Regions from separate parts of the Aminobacter sp. MET-1 genome, predicted to be linked through region 1. Evidence: riboswitches for the same ligand, from Rfam matches in the RefSeq annotation. Region 1 holds a riboswitch; the other holds the start of a gene.

Region 1 (4,469 bases):
TTGTCAAAGAGAGGTTCGGACATTTTTCAACTTCTCAGAAATTCGGTGAGGGCAACAACGACACCGCGATTTGCCTCTTCGGTGCCGACGGTCATGCGCAGCGCATTGGGGAAACCGTAGCCGGAGACCCTGCGCAGAATATAACCGCGCGCCAGAAGATAATCGTCGGCTGCAGCGGCCGAATGCTTGCCGTCCTCGGGGAAGTGAACCAGCAGGAAGTTGCCGACCGAAGGCGTGACGCGCAGGCCGAGCTTCTCGAACTCCGTGACCAGCCACTCTGCCCAGTGGGTGTTGTGGGCGACGGTGCGCTCGACATGGCCGCGGTCCTGGATCGCCGCCACGCCGGCCTCGATGGCCGCCGCATTGACGTTGAACGGGCCACGCATGCGCTCAAGCACGTCGATGACGTGCGACGGCGCATAGATCCAGCCGATGCGCATGCCGCCGAGGCCGTGGATCTTCGAGAACGTGCGCGTCATGACGACATTCTCGTTGGCCGCGACCAGTTCCACGCCCGCCTCGTAGTCGTTGCGGCGAACATATTCGGCATAGGCGGCATCGAGCACGAGCAGCACATTCTTCGGCAGCGCCGCATGCAGGCGACGCACCTCCTCGAACGGCAGGTAGGTGCCGGTCGGGTTGTTGGGGTTGGCGAGGAAGACGATCCTGGTGTTGGGCGTCAGCGCCGCGATGATGTTGTCGACGCTGGCCTTCTCGCCATCTTCCTTGGCAACGACGGGAATGGCGCCCGCTGCCTGGGTGTAGATCTTGTAGACCATGAAGCCATGCTCGGTGTAGACGGCTTCGTCGCCTGGCGAGAGATAGCTCTGCGCCAGCAGGCCCAGCACCTCGTCGGAGCCGTTCGTGCACAGGATGTTGGCAGGGTTGAGCCCATGGGTCGCCGCAATCGCCTGTCTCAGGCGTGACGCCGACCCGTCGGGATAATACTCCATCTTGCCGGCGAGCTTCTGTACCGCCTCGATGGCATGAGGCGACGCACCCAGCGGATTTTCGTTCGACGAGAGCTTATGGACCTTGGTAACGCCTGCGGGAGCCGCGCTCTTGCCGGGGACATAAGCTGCGATGTCCATGATGCCGGCGCGGGGTTCGGGGCGAATCTGCTCAGGTGCCTTGGTCATGTCGAAAATCCTGGATTGGCGCCTCCGGATGGAGGCCGCAGCGGAAATACCCCCCGTAACAGCCAATGTCGAGGAAAACCGGCGAAACTGGCCCGTCTGGCTGGACCATTGGGCCGCTGTTGACGCAATCGGCCACCGGGCGTAATAGCAGCGCATGGACCCGTGGTGATTTGGCCGGTCGGCTTGCAGCCACGTTAAACAAGTCGCTAAAGGGCCGTTTGCGATCCGTAAACCGGCTTTGCGACAGCAATGCCGGTTTTGTTTTTTGGAGGTCGCGCAATGCCGATCAAGATCCCGGATCAACTCCCCGCCCGCGAAGTGCTGGTGAAAGAGGGCGTGTCCATCATGGATGAGCAGACTGCTCTCCGCCAGGATATCCGCCCACTGCAGATCGGCCTGCTCAACCTCATGCCCAACAAGGTCAGGACAGAGACCCAGATCGCGCGCCTGATCGGCGCAAGCCCCCTGCAGGTCGAACTGACGCTGGTGCGTATCGGCACCCACAAGGCCAAAAACACCTCAGAGGACCACCTCATCGCCTTCTACCAGACCTGGGAAGAGGTGAAGGACCGCAAGTTCGACGGCTTCATCATCACCGGTGCGCCGGTTGAGCTGCTGCCGTTCGAGGAAGTGACCTACTGGGACGAGCTCAAGCAGATCATGGACTGGACCACGACCAACGTGCATTCGCCGTTCTTCATCTGCTGGGGAGCGATGGCGGCCGCATGGCATTTCCACCGTCTTCCCAAGCACACGCTGGAAGAAAAGGCGTTCGGCGTGTTCCGGCACAACAACAACGCGCCTGCCTCGCCTTATCTCGCCGGCTTCTCGGACGATTTCGCCATTCCCGTGTCGCGCTGGACCGAAGTCCGAGCAGCCGACATCCCGGAGGGCTCCGGCCTCGAGCTTTTGATGGAATCGGAAGACACCGGCCCGAGCCTCTTGGCCGAGGAAGCCGGCAACCGGCTCTACATGTTCAACCACATCGAATACGATTCGACCTCGCTCAAGGAAGAGTACGACCGCGACGTGGCCGCCGGCGTGACCATCGCCGTGCCGCACGAATATTACCCCGACAACGATCCGCAGCGCCGGCCGCTAAACCGCTGGCGCTCGCATGCCCACCTGCTGTTCGGTAACTGGATCAACCGGGTCTACCAGACCACGGCCTACGATCTGGAGAACATCGGCAAGGATCGCTAGCCGACCGCCTCACGGCCCCGCGCCCGGCATCCGGGCGCGGTCCCAAAGCGCCCTACCCGGCCTTTGCACGGTGCTCGTGAAAGGCGCAGGCGAGGATGCGCAGCGCTTCGCGCGAGCGGCGGTCGGTCAGTGTCGAGTGCAGCACGATCTCGGTCGCCGGCACCTCAGGCAGGCCGAACTTGCGGCTGACCTCGACGGTTCCGGGGGGCGCCAGGCGGCTGGGGAAGACTGCCGTGGCGAGCCCCGCCGAAACCGCCGCCGTGACCATCGAAGAGCCGCCGCCGACGAACACCTCGACCCAGGGAATGCCGGCGTCGTCGAGCGTGCGTGTCGCCAGGTCGCGAACGCCACACAGCCGCGACAGCGTCGCCAACCGGATCGGCTCACCCGGGCGATGATCGAACTCGGGCGTCGCGAACCAGCCGAAATGCTCAGGTCCCAACACCTCGCCGTCGCGGCGGTCGTCCTCGCGCCTGACGATCGCGGCGTCGAGCTTGCCACGGTCGAAGGCGTCGAGCAGCAGCGTTGAATTGTCGACCTGGACCTCGATGGTCAGCGCCGGATCGTGCTGGCTGAGGCGCGCGAGCAGCGTCGTCACCTCCGGTCCGGCGACATGGCCGGCAATGCCGAGCGTGAAGCGCCGCGCCGAGCACGACAGGCCTGCGACGGCATAGTCATGCGCGGCGAGGAAGGCACGCGCCGATTCGATGAACAACGCACCGTCTGCCGACAGCCTGACACGGCGCGGGGTGCGTTCGATCAGCTTGCGGCCGATGCGCTCCTCCAGCCGCTTGAGCTTGACGCTGACCGCCGCCTGGGTCGAGCCCATGGCGTCGGCGGCCCGCGTAAAGCTCTGGAGATCCGCGACCAAAACGAAGTTGCGCACGGCCTCGGCGTCGAGCCACAGCATCTCATCCATCCTGATTTGTTATCACTGATATAGGTTTGCATAGCATTTATGCATGTTCAAGCTTCGCCTATCTCAGCTGTTTCCAGATAACCAGCGGCACTGGGCCTCCTCCTCCCGACGCCGCCAGCCGGAGACACGGGATGAAGCTGACGAGTAGAGACAATCTGGCGCTTGGGGCGATCTGCCTGTCCGCGCTGATGTTCGGCCTTGAGATATCGAGCATACCGGTGATCCTGCCGACGCTCGAACATGTGCTGCAGGCCGACTTCAAGGACATGCAGTGGATCATGAACGCCTACACCATCGCCTGCACGACGGTGCTTATGGCGACCGGCACGCTGGCCGACCGCTTCGGGCGCCGTCTGGTGTTTGCCATCACAGTTGCAGCCTTCGGTGTGACATCCCTGATGTGCGGCCTTGCCCCCAGCACGACGGTGCTGATCGTCAGCCGTTTCCTGCAGGGAATGGCTGGCGGCGCCATGTTCATCTGCTCGATCGCCATTCTCTCGCACCAGTTCCAGGACGCCAAGGCACGCGGCAGCGCCTTCGCCGTCTGGGGCGTCATATCGGGCATCGGCCTGGGCTTCGGGCCGATCATCGGCGGCACGATCGTGGCCCTGTCGACATGGCAGTGGGTATTCCTCGTGCACGCGCCCCTGGCGCTGCTGTGCCTGGCGCTGACTTTCATCAGCGTCGGAGAATCGCGTGACCCGCAGGCCAAGAAGCTGGACCTGCCCGGCATCGTCATCCTGAGTGCTTCGGTCTTCGGGCTGACCTACTACATCACCCAGGGCGCCGATCTCGGCTTTCTCAGCCCGACAGCCCTTGCCATCGCCACAGCAACACTCATTGGCCTGATCGCCTTCGTTGCGGTCGAGCGGCTGCATCCGCATCCGATGTTCGACTTCTCGGTGTTCAGGATCCGCGATTTCTCCGGCGCCATCGTCGGCTGCGTCGGCATGAACTTCAGCTACTGGCCTTTCATGGTCTATATGCCGATCTACTTCACCGCAGGCCTCGGCTATGACAGCACCGAAACCGGCCTGGCCGTGCTTGCCTATACGGTGCCGTTCCTGGTGATGTCGCCGGTGGCGCAGTACCTTTTGCTGCGCACCAGCCCCCGCGTCGTCATCCCGCTCGGCTTGTTCACCATCGGCCTCGGCTTCATCGCCATGTGGTTGGGCAGCCCGGTCGAAGGGGCAAGCGGGCTGACCGTG
Region 2 (4,469 bases), on a different contig from region 1:
TCGCCCCGGCCCAATGATCCGACAATGACGCTGCCGGCTCAGTTGAGCCGGTGGCGCATGCCCGGCAGGTCGAGCGAGAAGGCGGGGATGGCGATGTCGAACATCTCGCCGGCCTCGTTGCGCATGGTGTAGCGCCCGACCATGATGCCCGATGACGTCGAGAGCGGGCAGCCCGACGTGTACTGATAGCTGTCGCCGGGATTGAGCTCGGGCTGGTCGCCGACTACGCCCGGGCCGCGGACCTCCTCGACCTTGCCGCTCGCGTCGGTGATGTGCCAGTAGCGCGACAAAAGCTGGACGAAATCTTCCGAATTGTTCTCGATCGTCACGCGATAGCCCCAGACATAGCGGCCTTCAGACGGGTCGGATCGCTCTTCCAGATAGAAGGGCTCGACCTCGACTGCGATGTTGCGGGTGATGGCGCGATACATATGCGGCGCTCCTGCGTCGCCGGGGCTTGGAGAAAGCCGGGCGACGAACTGTCTGATGCTGCGTTCGGCGTCCAGGCCGTGGCTGGCTGGCGGCGATCACGAGGCCTCATGAAACCGGCGTGGCGGCGCATGGTGCCCTGCGTGACAGGGTCCGCCGCTTGTCGCGGCGGGTCAACTGCCGTTCGCATTGTTCACAGCGAATGTGATGAACATGCGGCGCCCGGTGATGCCGGACGCCGCATGAGTCGATTGCCTCAGCGAGCCGCCTTCAGCGCATCGCCGATATCGTTGAGCAGGTCGTCGGCATCTTCGAGGCCGACCGACAGGCGCAGCGTGCCGTCGTCGATGCCAAGCTCGGCACGCGCCTCGTCGGTCAGGTTCTTGTGCGTCGTCGTTGCCGGATGGGTGATCAGGCTCTTGGAGTCGCCGAGATTGTTGGAGATCAGGATGATCTTCAGCGCGTTTTCGAAGGCGAAGGCCGCTTTCTTGCCTCCCTTGACGTCGAAGCAGATCAGCGTCGAGCCGCCCTTCATCTGCCGCTTGATGATGTCGGCCTGCGGATGGTCGGCGCGGCCGGGGTAGATCAGCCGTGACACTTCAGGGCTCTCGGCCAGGAAGTCGGCGATCTTGCCGGCGGTCTCGGTCTGCTGGCTCACGCGCAGAGGCAATGTCTCCAGACCCTTGAGCAGCGTCCAGGCGTTGAACGGCGACAGGCTCGGGCCGGTGTGGCGGAAGTAGTCGTGCAGGTTTTCGTCGATCCACTTCTTGTCGGAAAGGATGACGCCACCCAGGCAGCGACCCTGGCCGTCGATATGCTTGGTGGCCGAGTAGACGACGATATGGGCGCCGAGTTCGAGCGGCTTCTGCTGCATCGGCGTGGCAAAGACATTGTCGACGACGACGCGCGCGCCGATCGAATTGGCAATTGCCGCAACCGCCGCGATGTCGACCACTTCGAGCGTCGGGTTGGTCGGGCTCTCCAGGAAGAACAGCTTGGTGTTGGGCTGGACAGCCTTTTCCCAGTTCTCGGTGACTGTGCCGTCGATCAACGTCGCTTCAATGCTGTAGCGCGGCGCCAGCGTCTCGACGACCCAGCGGCACGAACCGAACAGGGCACGCGCTGCGACGATGTGGTCGCCGGCCTTCAGGCCGCACAGGATAGCGGCGGAAACCGCGGCCATGCCCGACGCGGTGGCGCGGGCGTCTTCAGCGCCTTCGAGCGCGCACATGCGCTTTTCGAACATGTCGACGGTCGGGTTGGCGTAGCGCGAATAGATGAAACCCGGGGTCTCGCCCTTGAAGCGTGCTTCCGCACTTTCAGCGCTTTCGTAGACATAGCCCTGGGTCAGGAAGATCGATTCCGAAGTTTCGCCGAATTCGGAGCGGAGCGTGCCGCCGTGAATGAGCGTGGTCTGCGGGTTCCAGTTGCGCTTGGTGTCGGAGGTCATGGCCAAATCCAAATACAAAAAAACCGGTCGCGAAAAGTCGCAACCGGTCCACAACGCGGCCCTTTAGCGACTTGTTTAACGTGGCTGCAAGCCGACCGGCCAAATCACCACGGGATAAAGGTCCTTTAGACCCAAGGCCGGCTTGCGTCAATCGCGGGGTCGACTAAACGTCTTGGGCCACGCATATGAGCCTGGACGAGGTCCGGGGTCCAGCGATCCTCTGATATCCGTTCGGATCGGCGGCGCTGTAAAGGAGTGAGGCAATTGCGGCAGTCGGGCATTCTTCCGGATCAGGATATCGCGGCGCTGTTTGCTTCCGGTGCGCTCAAGGCGCCGCCGCTGGACGCCGACCAGATCCAGCCTGCGAGCCTCGACCTGCGTCTCGGCGCCAAGGCTTTTCGCGTGCGCGCCAGCTTCCTGCCTGGTCCCAATTCGCTGGTCTCGGCCAAGCTGGACCGCCTCAAGCTGCACGAGATCGATCTCGCCAACGGTGCGGTGCTGGAGACGGGCTGCGTCTACATCGTGCCGCTTCAGGAGGCGCTCGACCTGCCGGCCGACATCTCGGCCTCGGCCAACCCGAAGAGCTCGACCGGCCGCCTCGACATCTTCACCCGCGTCATGACCGACCGCGGCCAGGAATTCGACAAGATCCCAGCCGGCTACAGCGGTCCACTCTATCTCGAAGTCAGCCCGCGCACTTTCCCGATCGTGGTGCGCGCCGGCTCGCGCCTGTCGCAGATCCGTTTCAGGAAGGGCCATGCGCTGCTGTCGGAGATCGAACTCAACGCGCTGCACCTGTCCGACCGGCTGGTCGCGATCGATCCGCCGAACATTTCGGGCGGCGGCATCGCGCTGTCGATCGACCTCGCCGGCGCGGTGGGCAGCATCGTCGGCTATCGCGGCAAGCACCACACCGGACTGGTCGATGTAGACAAGCGCGCCGCCCATTCTGTCGTCGATTTCTGGGAGCCGATCTACAACCACGGCGCCGAGGAACTGGTGCTCGACCCCGACGAATTCTACATCCTCGTCAGCCGCGAGGCGGTCCATGTGCCGCCGCTCTACGCCGCCGAGATGACGCCGTTCGATCCGCTGGTGGGTGAATTCCGCGTCCACTATGCCGGCTTCTTCGACCCCGGTTTCGGCCATTCGGCCGCCGGCGGTACCGGCAGTCGCGCCGTGCTCGAGGTCCGCAGTCACGAGGTACCCTTCATCCTCGAACATGGCCAGATCGTCGGGCGCCTGGTCTACGAACACATGCTGGCGCGGCCCAAGGCGCTCTACGGCAGCGACCTCGGCTCCAACTATCAGGCCCAGGGCCTCAAGCTCTCCAAGCATTTTCGCATGAGCTGACCTTTGGTCAGTTGCGCCTAGCCGTTAGTCTGCTTGTCCAACAGCTGTTGCTGTGATTGGCTGTGGTCGGGGAAATACTCGCGAAAAAGAGTACCCGACAACGGAGACGACAATGCAGATTTCCAGAAAATTCGCATATTCGGCCGCAGTTGCGGCGCTTCTGTTTGCAATGGGAGGCGCTTCGGCGCAGCAGACGAAGCTCAAGCTCGGCACGGAGGGCGCCTATCCACCCTTCAACACACTGACCTCCGACGGCAAGCTGGCAGGCTTCGACATCGATGTCGGCAACGCGCTGTGCGCCGAAATGAAAGTCGAATGCGAGTGGGTGACGCAGGATTGGGACGGCATCATCCCGGCGCTGCAGGGTGGCAAGTTCGACGCCATCATCGCCTCGATGACGATCACCGACGAGCGCAAGCAGCAGGTCGACTTCACCAACAAGTACTACACCACGCCGCTGGCGCTGGTGGCGCTGAAGAACACCGACCTGACTTCGCCCGAGCCCGATGCCCTCAAGGGCAAGACTGTCGGCGCCCAGGGATCGACCACACAGGCGATCTATGCCGAGGATCATTACGCCAAGGCCGGCGCCGACGTGAAGCTCTATCCGACGCAGGATGAGGCCATGGCCGACCTTACCAACGGCCGCCTCGACGCCGTGGTATCCGACAAGTTCGTGCTGGTCGACTGGCTCAAGACCACCGGTAATGATTGCTGCAAGCTGGTCGGCGATCTCAAGAACACGGAGTCTCTCACCGGCATCGCCGTGCGCAAGGGCGACCCGCTGCGCGAGAAGCTGAACGCCGCCATCGACGCCATCGTCAAGGACGGCACCTACGCCAAGATCAACGCCAAATATTTCGACTTCGACATCTACGGCAAGGATTGATCGGCAGCATCGAACAGGCCGGCCGGGCGTCATTGGCGTCCGGCCGCGCCGATATCGGAGAGTTGACCCGGATCCACTGGCGGATCCGGCCGATCGGGCGCACTATCTCCTCGATCGGAGGTAACAAGCCATGCGCTACATCTTCGTTTCGCTTGCGATCGGTCTCTCAGTGCCATTGCCAGGCTGCATGTCGGACAACTACGGCTATGTCAGCGACTTCCAGCCCAACTACTACAACGACTATGGCCTGAAGTTCGGCTACGCGACCGGACCCCAAGGCCACCATCTGCGCTACCTGCGCGAGCACGAATTCAGGCGCTAGCTCAGCTTAGGCCGGGACAAGGCTTA

Evidence for each region. Region 1 has a riboswitch for S-adenosylmethionine ahead of metA (homoserine O-acetyltransferase MetA). Riboswitches for the same ligand answer to the same signal wherever they lie in the genome.
Region 2: another riboswitch for S-adenosylmethionine. It lies ahead of NDO48_RS25845 (O-succinylhomoserine sulfhydrylase); the one in region 1 lies ahead of metA (homoserine O-acetyltransferase MetA).

What each region holds. Positions count from the first base shown of each region.
Region 1 covers NZ_JAMSHL010000001.1:402,313-406,781, reverse strand. The annotation lists gene NDO48_RS02050 (prephenate/arogenate dehydrogenase family protein) at 1-23, opposite strand, end outside; gene hisC (histidinol-phosphate transaminase) at 27-1,139, opposite strand; SAM riboswitch at 1,292-1,369, shown strand; gene metA (homoserine O-acetyltransferase MetA) at 1,419-2,342, shown strand; gene NDO48_RS02035 (LysR substrate-binding domain-containing protein) at 2,395-3,252, opposite strand; gene NDO48_RS02030 (MFS transporter) at 3,393-4,469, shown strand, end outside.
Region 2 covers NZ_JAMSHL010000027.1:39,065-43,533, reverse strand. The annotation lists gene NDO48_RS25855 (Hsp33 family molecular chaperone) at 1-17, shown strand, start outside; gene apaG (Co2+/Mg2+ efflux protein ApaG) at 39-431, opposite strand; gene NDO48_RS25845 (O-succinylhomoserine sulfhydrylase) at 686-1,879, opposite strand; SAM riboswitch at 1,923-2,000, opposite strand; gene NDO48_RS25840 (2'-deoxycytidine 5'-triphosphate deaminase) at 2,144-3,232, shown strand; gene NDO48_RS25835 (ABC transporter substrate-binding protein) at 3,345-4,121, shown strand; gene NDO48_RS25830 (hypothetical protein) at 4,252-4,443, shown strand.